DNA from 2 places in the Joostella sp. genome. Region 1 is predicted to be linked to the other one. Evidence: riboswitches for the same ligand, from Rfam matches in the RefSeq annotation. Region 1 holds a riboswitch; the other holds the start of a gene.
What was found. A riboswitch is a leader RNA that binds a small molecule or an ion and turns the genes downstream of it on or off. The one in region 1 is predicted to bind S-adenosylmethionine.
Positions count from the first base shown of each region.

Region 2: linked by a shared signal. The riboswitch ahead of ACN0TY_RS14670 (O-acetylhomoserine aminocarboxypropyltransferase/cysteine synthase family protein) and the one ahead of ACN0TY_RS11075 (homocysteine S-methyltransferase family protein) in region 1 are both predicted to bind S-adenosylmethionine.

Region 1 is NZ_JBLXAF010000006.1:18,194-25,987, forward strand. It holds gene ACN0TY_RS11035 (HD family phosphohydrolase) at 1-978, shown strand, start outside; tRNA gene ACN0TY_RS11040 (tRNA-Ser) at 1,115-1,198, shown strand; tRNA gene ACN0TY_RS11045 (tRNA-Pro) at 1,252-1,326, shown strand; tRNA gene ACN0TY_RS11050 (tRNA-Arg) at 1,342-1,415, shown strand; gene ACN0TY_RS11055 (COG2426 family protein) at 1,588-2,046, shown strand; gene ACN0TY_RS11060 (helix-turn-helix transcriptional regulator) at 2,051-3,025, opposite strand; gene ACN0TY_RS11065 (hypothetical protein) at 3,171-3,782, shown strand; gene ACN0TY_RS11070 (NAD(P)/FAD-dependent oxidoreductase) at 3,932-4,987, shown strand; SAM riboswitch class I at 5,151-5,280, shown strand; gene ACN0TY_RS11075 (homocysteine S-methyltransferase family protein) at 5,390-6,391, shown strand; gene metH (methionine synthase) at 6,492-7,794, shown strand, end outside.
Region 2 is NZ_JBLXAF010000010.1:4,270-12,063, forward strand. It holds gene ACN0TY_RS14660 (trans-sulfuration enzyme family protein) at 1-960, opposite strand, end outside; gene thrA (bifunctional aspartate kinase/homoserine dehydrogenase I) at 1,055-4,450, opposite strand; gene ACN0TY_RS14670 (O-acetylhomoserine aminocarboxypropyltransferase/cysteine synthase family protein) at 4,455-5,735, opposite strand; SAM riboswitch class I at 5,825-5,927, opposite strand; gene metK (methionine adenosyltransferase) at 6,062-7,318, opposite strand; gene ACN0TY_RS14680 (deoxynucleoside kinase) at 7,719-7,794, shown strand, end outside.

The sequences.
Region 1 (7,794 bases):
GGGTTTATAGTGCCAAATAGTTTTGAATATGTATTCTTACAAATTATAGCTGGGATTGTTACCATACAGACTATTTCTGAGCTTCATAAACGCGCTAACTTATTTATTTCGGTAGCACAGATAACATTGGTATATATAATAGCCTATTTCGCCTTTTACATTATTCATGAAGGTAATTTTGACAATATCCATTGGGTTAACTTCGGATTGTTTATTTTAAATGGTTTAGCAACATTGGCTGCTTTTCCTTTAATTTATATTTACGAAAAGTTATTTTCTTTAGTTTCTGATGTTTCTTTATTAGAGCTTTCAGATACAAATTCTAAATTATTAAAAGAGCTCTCAGATAAAGCCCCAGGAACATTTCATCATTCGCTACAAGTGGCTAATTTAGCGGAGGCTGCTGCTAATGAGATTGGCGCTAATTCTATGTTGGTTAGGGTAGGAGCTTTATATCATGATATTGGTAAAATGAACAATCCAGCATATTTTACAGAAAATCAAACTACAAGTGTAAATCCGCACAATGAGCTTTCTCCAGTAGAAAGTGCGAAGATTATAATAAACCATGTTATAGAAGGAATAGAATTAGCTAAGAAGCATAATTTACCAGATCGTGTGATTGATTTTATAAGAACACATCACGGAACATCGGTAGTATATTATTTCTATCGTATGGCTCATGATATGGATGAAAGTGTAAATAAAGATGATTTTCAATACCCAGGGCCAATACCGTATTCTAAGGAAACGGCTATTTTAATGATGTCAGATTCTGTGGAAGCAGCGTCAAAAAGTTTAAAGAATCCTACTTTTTCTATTATAAATGATTTTGTTGATAAAATTATTAACAAGCAAATTGAGGACAAACAGTTTCTAAATGCCAATATTACTTTCAAAGAAATTGAACAGATAAAAAAGGTATTAAAGCAAAAATTGACCAATATTTATCACTTGAGAATAGAATATCCTGAATAGTATTTTATTGGTTGTTAGGGAAGTATTATTTTTTTATAAAAATAATGCACAAAATAGTTGCATTGTTCTAGGTGAACTACTACATTTGCATCCGCAATTTAAGGGTTGCACGTTCATAAAAATATTAAAGAATTTAGGAGAGGTGCCAGAGTGGTAATGGAGCAGATTGCTAATCTGTCAACGCGTAAGTGTTGCCAGGGTTCGAATCCCTGTCTCTCCGCTTTTTTTTATAATAATTTTGACATATATTTGTCGAAGTTATAGATAACCAATCGGGGTGTAGCGTAGCCCGGTTATCGCGCCGCGTTTGGGACGCGGAGGTCGCAGGTTCGAATCCTGCCACCCCGACAATTATAGAGTTACGGGCTCGTAGCTCAGCTGGATAGAGCACCTCCCTTCTAAGGAGGCGGTCATAGGTTCGAATCCTATCGGGCTCACAAGAAGCTTCACTATTAACTTAGTGGAGCTTTTTGCTTTTAAGACTAAATTGAAGATTTAATTGGTGTGCTTTTCTAAAGAATGATTGTAAGTTTCTTTACATTTATACGTTCAAAATAAAAGAAATAAATTGTTTATTTGAAGGCTATAAAATTTAAATAAAAAAGAAGAGTGATTACAGATATAATAATTGCTATGTTGTGGAGTATATCGCCCTTTGGTGAAGCCAAAGTTGGTATACCTTATGCTATCTTTAAAGATGCCAACATCTATGTGACCTTTATTTGTTGCTTTTTAGCCAATGTTCTCGTATTTCCAATTATGACGTTCTTTCTTGATTATTTAAACAAGCATTTGTTGCGTTGGAACTTTTATAAAAGAAGTGCTATTAAAGTGGCGCGCAGAGTTAAAACTGGAGCAGGAAGTGGTATTTCTAAATACGGCTTTTATGGGATTCTAATCTTTGTAATGCTTCCAATACCTGGCTCTGGAGTATATGCAGGCTCAATTGCTGCTTATTTATTTAGAATGCCATATAAAACAGCCTTCTTAGCTAATACAATTGGTATTTTCTTTTCCTGTGTTTTAGTTTTAGGGATGACATTAGCAGCTTATCATGGTATAAATTAGCAGCTTATTTTTTAAGCTTGCTAGGAACATATCCAAACTTTTTCTTAAAAGCTGTAGAGAAATGTTGTGGATTTTTGTACCCTATGATTTCTGATACTTGGCTAATTGATAAATTATTATTTAACAGTAATTGCTTGGCTTTATTCATCCTTAAATTACTGATACAACTAAATACAGTTTCTCCAAATATTACTTTAAACCCTTTTTTTAAAGTGAATTCATTAGTTCCGACAGCTTTTGCTAATTTTTGGATGGTTATTGGTTTCTTATAATTTTTTAATAAGTATTCTTTTGCATTATTAATTTTTACAATCTCATTTTCAGAAAGTGTGGAGCTTGCTTCTGAAGTTTTATATTGATCTAATTGTAAGAGTAATAACTCAAGCACTTTAGAGTGTATAAATAGCTTACGATAAGGGCCTTCTAGAGAAGAGGTTTTTAATTCTTCAATGATAAGCTTCATTTTAGGACTTATTGTATTATTTACGTTTTTAATGCATCCAGTTAGACTTTCACTAATGATAGATTTAAAGTCATTGAATGTCGATTCAGAAGGAATTAAGTCTTCAAAAAAAGATGCATTTAATTGAATCAGAACAAATGTAGAATAGGTATCTTTAAATGTGATCTCTGTGTAGTTATTTTTACAGTGAAGAACGGTATGAGTGTTTTTTTGAAAGTCATGAACTTGTGTAGATCCATTGTACTTCATTGATGCGCTACCATCAACAGAGAATATCATCTCAATTATTTTATCATAATAATTGCAAGTAAGTGATGCATTTTTATTAGTAGATAGTTCTCCATACCCTATTTTGAATTCATTATAAATAGCCTCTTTGTACCATCCCTTAATATCCTCTTCATCAAAGACAGTGTTTGCTTCAATGGTGCTATAGTTATCTACTTTTATTGTTGTTTTCCCGAAATTAAACTCTGTAGCCTTGTTGGTGTTCTTGTTAATTTTAAGTTTCTCCATTATTTCTTATCACGTAGGTTTTATTCCCTATAGCGTAGGTTTAAGCTAGATTCAAATAGTTATTTTTGAAATTCAAAAGTACTTATTTAAACTTAATCTAAATAAGTATAATGGATTTTTTTATTAATTAATAATGGTTTGGGGGATGAATAAATTAGAAAACCGGCGTGATAGTGTGGATGAATTTTATGTAAATGTTTCTAGCTCAGTAGGAATGCAATTGAATAATATCACTTATGATAAATTCATTGAATTAATAGTTAAGTCATTAGAATTAAGACCTAAAGTAAGAGTCTTGGATCTTTATTTTGGAATCAATCCTTTAACATCTTTTATTTTAGAAGATGCTAGTGTTAGCTATTTTGCACTAGATTCCTCCATTAATTTTGTAAATAAAGCTGCTGTTGTTTATAAGGAATACATATCTAAAAGGAAGGCTATTTTTAGTTGCTTCGAGAATAATGACATTCCATACGTCAATCAGTTCTTTCATAGAATATTGAGCATTAATCCAAGGATAGATAGGAGTCAGTTAACAGATTATATAAACGAAGTGTTTTATAAAGTTTGTAATGGCGGTAGGATGATCTTGGTGTTTTCAATACAAAGCTATGAGGATGTTCTGTCTTTGTTGGACGCTATAAACCTTTCTTTGTTTAAAGTGGAGGATTTTATGGTTTTTGAATTGTCTATGTGTTACCAATCTGAATTAGAAAAAGATAAATCAGTATTGTTTAAATTGAATAAACTTCAGTAGCACTTTTATTTATAGCTTCTCGGTTTTCCTCCGTTTTGCGTACATATAGTTCCGTATCACGTAGGTTTGATTAGCTTCTTATAAAATACATTTGCATTATTTATAATAAGTCTTAATAAGTTTTACTTGTTAAGCATTAGAATTTTTATATGATTAAAACAGATATACTAATAATAGGAGCAGGGCCAACGGGATTATTTACGGTTTTTGAAGCAGGTTTATTAAAGCTGAAGTGTCATTTAATTGATGCTTTGCCACAGCCAGGAGGGCAGTGTTTTGAGATCTATCCTAAAAAACCTATTTATGATATCCCAGGTTTTCCAGAAGTATTGGCTGGCGATCTTGTAACCAATCTTTTAGAGCAGATTAAATCTTTTGAGCCTACATATACACTAGGGGAAAGAGCAGAAACGATCGAGAAATTAGAAGACGAAAGCTTTATTGTTACTACAAATAAGGGGACAAAACATCATGCTCCTGTTGTTGTAATTGCTGGAGGTCTAGGAAGTTTTGAGCCTAGAAAACCACAATTAGAAAACATTGATAAGTTTGAAGATAATGGAGTTTCTTATATCATAAAAGATCCAGAAGTATATCGTGATAAAAAAGTATTGATTGCTGGAGGTGGAGATTCTGCCTTAGATTGGTCTATTTTCTTAGCTGATGTAGCTTCAGAAGTTTATTTAGTTCACCGTAGAAATGAATTTAGAGGAGCGTTGGATTCTGTTGAAAAGGTAGCAGAACTTTCTAAAAAGGGTAAGATTGAACTTATTACAGAGGCAGAAGTTACAGCGCTACACGGAGAAGATAAACTAGAAGCGCTTACGGTAAAGCATTTAAAAAATGGGGAATCTCATGTGGAAGTAGATAATTTTATTCCATTATTTGGATTGTCACCAAAATTAGGACCTATTGCAAATTGGGGCTTAGAAATCGAAAAGAATGCTATAAAAGTTAATAATGCGTATGATTATGCTACCAATATTCCTGGCGTTTATGCAATAGGCGATGTAAATACATATCCAGGAAAATTAAAATTGATTCTTTCTGGTTTCCATGAAGCAGCAGTAATGTGCCAAAGTGCTTACCAACGTATTTTTCCAGATAAAAAGTATGTAATGAAATATACAACGGTTGGAGGAGTTCAAGGTTTTGATGGAACAAAAAAAGAAGCTAAAAAAGAAGTTATTAAAAGTATTGTTTAATACTATTTATATAAGATTATTCAAAAGGCAAATCCATTATAAAATGTAGGTTTGCCTTTTGTTTTTTAGAGCAATTCTTTTCATCAGAAATTAAACAATATGCATTTGTTTAACAGTAAAATGTAAGTTATATTTGCATTTCAATTGTTCATAGTTTTACTGAACGTTATCAAGAAAGGTGTAGGGATTAGACCCGCAGAAGCCTTAGCAACCCTTTGTATATTTTTACAAACGATAAAATGTATTAAGAAGGTGCTACGTTCTACCACGTATTTTTCGTGGACAGATAACAAAAAAGATTTCCTTTTTTACTTCACCCTTTCTTGATACATACAACAGATATTACTACCGTCTTTTGAGCGAATAAACGATTATAGTTATTACTATTTTAAGTAGAATAAAATGAAGGATATTAGAAAAGAACTCGAACAACGAATCTTAGTGCTAGATGGAGCAATGGGAACTATGTTACAGCGCTATAAATTTACTGAAGAGGACTTTCGAGGAGAACGTTTTAAAGATTTTGAACATCCGTTGCAAGGAAATAATGATTTGTTGTCTCTTACACAACCGCAAGCTATAGCAGATGTTCATGCAAAATATTATGAAGCTGGAGCAGATATAGTGGAAACAAATACTTTTTCTGGTACTACCATCGCAATGGAAGATTATCATTTGGAAGATATTGTTTATGAATTAAATTTCGAATCAGCTAAGATAGCTAAGAAAGTAGCAGATGAGTTTACAGCTAAAGAACCTAATAAACCTCGTTTTGTAGCAGGTGCCATGGGACCTACAAATAGGACAGCCAGTATGTCTCCAGATGTAAATGACCCTGGTTACCGTGCAGTTACTTTTGACGAGTTGCGAATTGCTTATAAACTACAAGCAGAAGCATTAATCGATGGTGGGGTAGATGTACTTTTGGTAGAAACTATTTTTGATACGCTTAATGCAAAGGCAGCCTTATTTGCAATAGAAGAGGTAAAAGAAGAAAAGGGAGTTGATATTCCAGTAATGGTAAGTGGTACTATCACAGATGCTTCTGGGAGAACACTTTCAGGGCAAACAGCAGAGGCTTTTTTAATAAGTATTTCTCATGTTCCTTTATTAAGTGTTGGTTTTAATTGCGCTTTAGGAGCAGATCAATTGTTACCTTATGTAAAAAGGTTGTCACAAAAATCACCATTCTATATTTCTGCATATCCAAATGCAGGTTTGCCAAATCACTTTGGAGAGTATGATCAAACTGCGGAAGAGATGCAAGCACTTGTTAGAACGTATTTAGAAGAGAATGTTGTAAATATTATCGGAGGATGTTGTGGTACAACGCCAGATCATATCAGTCTATTGGCAACTATTGCTAAGGAATATAAACCTAGAAAAGCACTAGCTACCTATTAAATTTAGATGGCTTTTAATTGGAATATTATAAATAAGAAGTAATTAAAACCGTTTTGCTATAGACGCTAATGAATGGTTTTTATGAATTATTAAATAAATTATGAAAGGGATGGAGACTAGTAACCAACAATCAGAAAACGAAGAGCAAGGGAGAATTCCCTTAGTTTTATCGGGACTGGAACCTCTTATTGTAGATGAAAATACAAATTTTGTTAATGTTGGGGAACGTACTAATGTAACGGGATCACGTAAATTTCTTCGATTAATTAAAGAAGAGAATTACGATGAGGCGCTTGAAGTTGCCCGTGCCCAAGTAGAGGGAGGAGCTCAGATTATAGATGTGAATATGGATGAAGGAATGTTGGATGGTAAATATGCCATGACAAGATTCTTGAATCTTATTGCAGCAGAGCCAGATATTGCTCGTGTGCCAGTAATGATAGATAGCTCGAAATGGGAGATCATCGAAGCTGGATTAAAAGTGGTGCAAGGTAAAGGTGTCGTAAACTCTATTAGTTTAAAAGAGGGTGAGGAGCAGTTTCTACAGCACGCAAAACTTGTAAAGCGTTATGGAGCAGCTGTAATTGTGATGGCTTTTGATGAGGTTGGGCAGGCAGATTCTTATGAAAGACGGATTGAAATTTGTAAGCGTTCTTATGATACATTAGTAAATAAGATTGGCTTTAATCCTCAAGATATTATTTTCGATCCTAATATTTTCCCAGTAGGAACGGGGATGGAAGAACATCGCCAGAATGCAGTTGATTTTTTTAGAGCCACAAAATGGATTCGAGAGAATTTACCACATGCACATGTTAGTGGAGGGGTTAGTAATGTTTCATTTTCTTTCCGTGGAAATAACACTGTGAGAGAGGCGATGAATGCTGCTTTTTTATATCATGGGATTCAACATGGAATGACAATGGGAATTGTAAATCCTGAGATGTTGGAAGTTTATGATCAGATTCCAAAAGACCTTTTAGAATATGTTGAAGACGTTTTATTAGACAGAAGGGACGATGCAACAGAGCGTTTATTGGATTTTGCTGAAACAGTAAAAGGAAATACAAAAGCTAATGAAAAGCTAGCTCAAGAATGGAGAAATGGAACATTGCAAGAGAGAATTACGCATTCTTTGGTAAAGGGAGTGTTAGAATTTGCTGAAGAAGATGCAGAGGAAGCTAGACAGGTAGTAGATAAACCAATAGAAGTTATTGAAAACTACTTGATGAATGGTATGAATGTAGTGGGAGATCTCTTTGGAAGTGGAAAAATGTTCCTTCCTCAAGTGGTAAAATCTGCTCGTGTTATGAAAAAGGCGGTAGCGTATTTATTGCCATTTATTGAAGCGCAAAAAGATGAAAATTCTCGTTCAGCAGGAAAAGTATTGATGGCAACCGTAA
Region 2 (7,794 bases), on a different contig from region 1:
TTTTCTTCCTGCTTCAACACCTCCTTTTACTTCAAAAGCAACTATGCTTCCTCCCTTTTTCATTTGCTTAATAGCAATTTCATACTGCGGATGCGACTTTAAGAAAGGATATTTTACAAAATTTACATTGCTATGAGATTCTAAAAACTCTGCTACTTTCAATGCATTCTCACAATGGCGATCTACACGAACTGCCAAGGTCTCTAAACTTTTAGAAAGAATCCACGCGTTAAATGGTGATAAAGCAGGACCTGTATTCCTTGAGAACAAATAAATTTCTCTTATTAAATCTGCAGGTCCAACAGCTACGCCTCCAAGCACACGTCCTTGTCCATCAATTAATTTTGTAGCAGAATGCACAACAATATGAGCTCCAAAATCAATTGGCTTTTGTAAATATGGTGTCGCAAAGCAGTTATCTATAATTAAAATTAAATTATGCTTTTTTGCTATTTGCCCTAAATATTCAAGGTCTAAAACATCTACAGCAGGATTTGTAGGAGTTTCAGCAAAAAGAACTTTCGTATTTGGCTTAATTAAACTTTCAATAGAAGCTACCTCATCAATTTTAAAATAAGATGTTTCTATATTCCACTTCGGAAGAAACTTTGTAAAAAGCGAATGTGTTGATCCAAAAACAGAACGTGCCGAAACAATATGATCGCCACTATTTAGTAATGCTGCAAAAGTTGAAAAAACCGCAGACATTCCAGTTGCAAAAGCATAACCAGCTTCCGCTCCTTCCATCTTACACATTTTATCCACAAACTCCGTGGTATTAGGATTTGTAAAACGACTGTATAAATTACGCGACTTTTCTTCCGCAAAAGATGCTCTCATATCTTCCGCATCCTCAAAAACAAAACTTGACGATAAGTAAATGGGAGCAGAATGTTCCAAAAATTCTGTTCGCTCAATTTGAGTTCTTATCGCATCAGTTTCAAAATGTTCCTTACTCATAATATTTTATTGTTGCTATATGCACCAAGCTATTACACTTGATACAAAATTTATTTACTCTTAATCTATGCTACTTATATATTCTTAATACTTTTTATCCTCTCTCTGCCAACTTAAGAATATCTCCAAAAACTCCTCTTGCAGTAACTGCAGCTCCTGCTCCTGCTCCTTGAATAACTATCGGTCGGTCACCATAAGATTCAGTATAAATTTCAAAAATAGAATCTGCCCCTTTCACTTGTCCTAAAACACTATCTGCTGGCACAGAAACTAATTTAACATCTAAAACTCCTTTATCCTGTTGTAAATCTCCATGCAAGTCTCCAACATAACGGAGTACATTTCCTTTTTCCTGATTTTCTTTAATTTCTTGATACGGAGCATTAAACTCAGCTAAGCTATTTAAAAACTCAGGCACTTCTTTTTCTCTTAATTTCTCTGGAACTAAATTCTGAATATTAACATCTTCAAATTCATTTTTAAGATCCAATTCACGAGCGAGAATTAATAATTTTCTACCAACATCATTTCCATTCAGATCTTCTCTTGGATCTGGTTCTGTAAATCCTTTATCAATGGTATCTTTTAAGATCTCATTAAAAGGTTTTTCTTCAGAAGAAAATTGATTAAATAAATAACTTAATGTTCCTGAAAAAACACCTCGGATTCTAGTAATATTCTCTCCTGATAAATGTAAAATACGAATAGTATCTATTAATGGCAATCCTGCTCCAACATTTGTTTCATATAGATATTGCTTCTGATTTTTATCCAGTAGACTTCTTAATTCTTCATAGAAATCGAAGCTTAAAGTATTTGCAATTTTATTTGATGATACCAAATCGAATCCATTTTCTACCAACTTTGTATAGTTTCCAACAAAATCTTTACTAGCCGTATTATCAATCGCAATAAGGTTTTCTAAATGATGATCGTTTGCAAAATCAATTACATCTTGGATATTTGATGGAGCTGTTGAGTTTTTAATTTCATCTTTCCATTCAGAAGTAACGCCATCCTTAGCTAGCAATACTTTACGAGAATTTGCTACTGCAAAAATATTAATCTTTAATTTTTTACGCTCCTCGATATTTGCTGCGGAAGTAAGAACCTGATCTATTAAAGTTCCTCCTACTAATCCGTGACCAAAAATAGCGATGTTTATTTTTTTCGAGATATCGAAAATCTCACCATGAATTACATTCAATGCTTTATGAAGCTGTGATTTTTTCACAACTAAACTCACATTCTTTCCTGTAACTGTATTATTAAATAAAATAGGAATTACCTGATTCTTAATAAGAGCATTGTATGGTTTATGGAACGTACTAAGATCTTGACCGATGATAGATATTACAGAAACATCATCTACAACAGAAATCTTATTAACATCTTTAGAATAGAAGTCATTTTCAAACTCCTTCTCCAAAGAGATTATTGCTTCCGTAGCATCTTTTGCATTTACTACCACTCCAATTCCTCTTTCTGAAGAACCTTGAGAAATAATACTAACGCTAATATCTTTTCTTCCTAAAGCATTAAATATACGCGCATCGACTCCTGCTTTTCCTAACAAACCACGCCCTTCAAGATTTACTAGAGCTACATTTTCTAGTACAGAAAGTGATTTTATACCTTCTTTCTTTGGATTTGCAGTTATAAGTGTTCCTTTATTATCGTGATTAAAAGTATTTAATATTCTAAGCGGAATATTTTTTTCAATTAGAGGAATAATTGTTTTTGCATGTAAAATCGTAGCTCCAAAATTTGCTAACTCATTTGCTTCATTAAAAGACAATTCTTCAATTCTTTGAGCGCTAGGCACCAAATCTGGATTGGCTGTAAAAATACCATCTACATGAGTAAAACTTTGTAATTCTCCAGCATCTAAGAAATTTGCCAATAACGAAGCCGTATAATTACTTCCGTTTCTTCCTAATGTTGTGGTCTCATTGTTAACACTAGAACCTATAAAACCAGTTACAACATTTACCGTATCTCCATTATGAGCTGCAAAATGTTTAAGTACGTTTTCTTTGGATGCTTTTTCTAACGGCTGTGCATCACCAAACTTCTCATCTGTTTTTATAAGAGATCTTGAGTCGGTGAAATTAGCTTTAACTCCTTTCCCTTGGAGAATTTCAGTAATTAATTTTGCTGAAATCACTTCTCCTTGAGCCAACACCTCGTCTTTAATCTTAGTACTACAATCTCCCAATAGACTTACTCCTGAAAACAATTTTTCAAGTCGGTCAAATTCTACTGATAAATCTGCACTTTTATAAGCTTCCGTCTGATATTTTTTGAAAGCTTCAAATAGATGAGCATAATCTTGACCTGTAGCCGCAGTTTCCAAAATATTCTCCAACTCATTGGTTGCATTATTTCTAGCAGAAACTACAACTGTTATTTTCTCTCCTTCTTTTACCTTATTTTCTATGATTTCGATAACATTATTAATACCGTTGCCATTTGCCAAGGATTTCCCTCCAAATTTTAATACTTTCATTTTATTATCTTTCAAGGAAGACTCAAAAATTCCTCCTATTATTTTTTCTAATTGTTCATATTCTATTAAAAAAGCATCATGTCCGTGTACAGAAACTACTTCTCCATAACGCACACGATCACTAGATTGTGCTAATTGCTTATATGTTTCTCTATTTTCTTCAGCAGTAAAAAATAAATCAGAACTCACTCCTACAATATGCACATTGGCATCTATAGATTCTAAAATATCAAAGTGTTCTGAGCGATCTCGAGTAACATCTATTGTTTTTAGTAGTTGATTCATTAATTTATAAGCTGATAATTGAAAACGCTCTTGCAATTTTGCTCCATGATGCAACAACCAACTCTCCACATTAAACACCTGCAACTCTGCATTTGTAGTACGTTTGAAACGTGTTTTAAAAGATTCTGGCGTACGATAACAAAGCATGGCATGCATTCGTGCATCGTGCACAGGCTGCTTAGAGTTCACTAAGAATTGCTCTTGAATCTGGCAATTTGCAATAAGCCAATCCGTAGATTTCCAATCGGTTGCTACAGGAATAAAATGTTGAGTAATATCTGGTTTTAAAGCAGCCATTTCCCAAGCAATTCCACCTCCTAAAGAACCGCCAATAAGCGCATATAACTTAGTAATTTTTAAAGCCTCTAGTCCTTTCAAAAAAATACGTGCTATATCCCTAGCTACAAAGTCTTTGTAATTATCTATTACAAATCCATCATACCCATTTCCTGGAATATTAAATGCCAACACCGTATAATTATTGGTATCTATTGCCCTTCCGTCTCCAATTAAATCTTTCCACCAACCATTTACACCGCTAACATCAGAATTTCCGGTAAGCGCATGATTAACCATCACAATTGGCGCTGTATGCAATGCTCTTCCAAAGACCTGATAAGACAAGTCTATATCTTGTGTAACGCCGCTTAATGTGGTATACTTTTTTAATGAAATATGTAACAAATCGTTTTTCAACGTCTTAACTTTTTATATGTTGTAATGCTTGTTTTAAATCAGATTTTAAGTCTTCTAAATCTTCAAGACCCACAGAAATCCTGATCAAATCTGTTGTTACTCCCGCTGCAGCTTGTGCCGCTTCATCTAACTGCTGATGCGTTGTACTGGAAGGGTGAATAATCAATGATTTTGTATCCCCAATATTTGCCAATAAGGAGAATATCTCAGTATTGTCTGCTACTGTTTTGGCCGATTCAAAACCTCCTTTTACTCCAAAAGTAACCAATCCACTTTGTCCTTCAGGCAAGTATTTATCAGCTAATTTTTTATATTTATTATCTTCCAAACCTGGGTAATTCACCCAAGCTACTTCTTCTTGCTCTTGTAACCATTTTGCTAATGCCAATGCATTTTCACTATGTTTCTTGATACGTATTGACAAGGTTTCTAATCCTTGTAAAATCTGAAAAGCATTTAACGGACTCAATGCCGCTCCATGATCTCTTAGTCCTTCTATTCTTACTTTTGCAATAAAAGCAGCTTCTTTTAACGCATCGTGATAAATAAGACCGTGATAACTAGGGCAAGGCTCTGTAAATTCAGGAAATTTTCCGTTTGCCCAATTAAAAGTACCTGCATCTACAATGACTCCTCCCAAAGAGGTTCCATTTCCACAGATATATTTCGTTAAAGAATGAACAACAATATTCGCCCCATGCTCAATAGGTTTTACTAAATAAGAAGTAGCTACTGTGTTATCTACAATCAAAGGGACTTCTGCTTTTTTTGCTTCCTCAGAAATTGATTTGATATCTAATACATCCAATTTAGGATTTCCTAAGGATTCAATAAAAAAAGCACGAGTATTATCTTTTACAGCTGCAGCGAAATTACCTGCATCATCTGGATCTACAAATGTAGTTGTAATACCTAGTCTCGGCAGGGTGTTACTCAATAAATTATAAGTTCCTCCATAAAGGCTACTCGAAGCTACAATATGATCTCCAGCTTTTAACAGCACTAATAATGCTGTAGAAATAGCCGCAGTTCCTGAAGCAGTTACCACAGAAGCAATCCCTCCATCTAAAGCTGCAAGACGTTTTTCTAACACATCATTTGTTGGATTATTTAACCTTGTATAAATATATCCTGGCTGTGATAAGTTAAAAAGATTTGCAGCGTGATCTGCATTATTAAATACGTAAGAAGAGGTTTGATAAATAGGTACTGCTCTTGTTCCTCCGTTGGCTGTTACATCGTGACCTGCATGAAGTGCGTCAGTCGAAAATTTTTGTTTACTCATTTTTCTATATTTTTACAATTATATCCTAGCTGAATAATCAGCATATTATATGTTAACAAGAAAAGCGTAAACGCGTAAGAATTAAATTCTTGTTATCTATCCACAAATGTGGTAGAATGTAGCACCTTCTTTATAGATAAAGGGTTGCTAAGGCATCGACAGGTCTATTCCTTCCGCCTTTCTTGATAACACTATCAAATTATGTATGAACTTACCCACTTAGTGGGATTTTCTTAATATTTTTCCTTAAACTTTAAATTTAAGGCAATGAACTCAAAGATTCAGAAATTATTTTCGATTTTCCAAATCTAGCGTAAGAAATCTAATTATAATGAAAAAGTTTCTTTTACTTTATCTACAAAGTCTAACTTTTCCCATGTAAAAAGCTCAACTTCTCTTTCAATTCTACCATTGTAGGGAGATTCAAAAACTTTTGTAACTGTTTTTGGTTGTTTTCCCATATGACCATAAGCTGCAGATTCTAAATAAATAGGGTTACGCAGCTTCAATCGGTCTTCTATTGCAAAGGGACGCATATCAAATAACGCTGCCACTTTCTTAGCAATCTCTCCATCAGTTAAACCAACTTTAGAAGTTCCATAAGTATTTACAAAAATCGATGTAGGCTCTACTACTCCAATTGCATAACTTACTTGCACCAAAACCTCATCTGCAACTCCAGCTGCAACCAAGTTTTTAGCTATATGTCTAGCTGCATAAGCAGCACTTCTATCTACTTTGCTTGGGTCTTTTCCACTAAAAGCTCCTCCACCATGTGCACCTTTACCTCCGTAAGTATCTACAATAATTTTTCTTCCTGTAAGTCCACTATCACCATGAGGGCCACCAATTACAAACTTACCAGTTGGATTGATATAATATTTTATTTTATCATTAAATAACTCCTGTACATATGCTGGTAATTTCGCTACCACTCTTGGAATTAAAACCTCCAAGATGTCTTTCTTAATCTGATTTAGCATTTTCTCATCATCAGCATCAAACTGATCATGTTGTGTAGAAATAACTATGGTATCAATTCGCTGCGGAACATTATCATCTGAATACTCTATTGTAACTTGAGCTTTTGCATCTGGACGTAAATACGTGATTTCTTTCCCTTCTCTTCGAAGATCTGCTAGTGATAATAGCAACTTATGAGAAATATCTAACGCTAAAGGCATGTAGTTTTCAGTCTCGTTAGTAGCATAACCAAACATCATTCCTTGGTCTCCAGCTCCTTGTTCTTCCTTGGAAGCTCTATCTACCCCTTGGTTTATTTCTTGAGATTGCTCGTGAATTAAAGAGATAACACCACAAGAATCTCCACTAAATTGATAAGCTCCTTTTGTGTATCCTATTTTATTAATTACCTCTCTAGCAATAGACTGAACATCTAAATATGTAGCGCTCTTTACTTCTCCAGCAAGCACTACCTGCCCCGTTGTAACCAACGTTTCACAAGCCACTTTACTTTCTGGATCAAATGCTAAGAAATTATCTAGAAGTGCATCACTAATCTGATCTGCAATTTTATCTGGATGTCCTTCACTAACGGACTCGGATGTAAATAAATATGCCATAAAAATACTCTTTATAAACTATGTATTGAAGAAGAATTTTGACAGGCACGTCTAAAGGAGTTTTCACTGCTTTAGCTCTTTTTTTACGAGGTGGCAATCAGTCAAATCTTTCCTCAAAATTCTGGTACAAATGTAAGAATAAGATTGAAACTGAAAAATGTTTAACACTTTTTTATTTTTAGTTCTTTCTAATTTTCTGTTGTCCGCTTGTTTGGAAGTAGCTAGATTTTTCTACTAAAATAATAGTTAGCGTAATGAGCACTATTAATTAGTAGTTTATGAGTTTAAGCTTTTACAACATTAAATTTTATGTATTAAAGTAAAAGAAATTATTTTTCATCACACCATCATATCTTGTATCTTTACCGAAGTTTATAATTAACTTTAAAACAAAAATCCCATGCACGTTGCAATTGCAGGTAATATTGGCGCAGGAAAAACTACCTTAACAAGGCTCCTATCTAAACATTTTAATT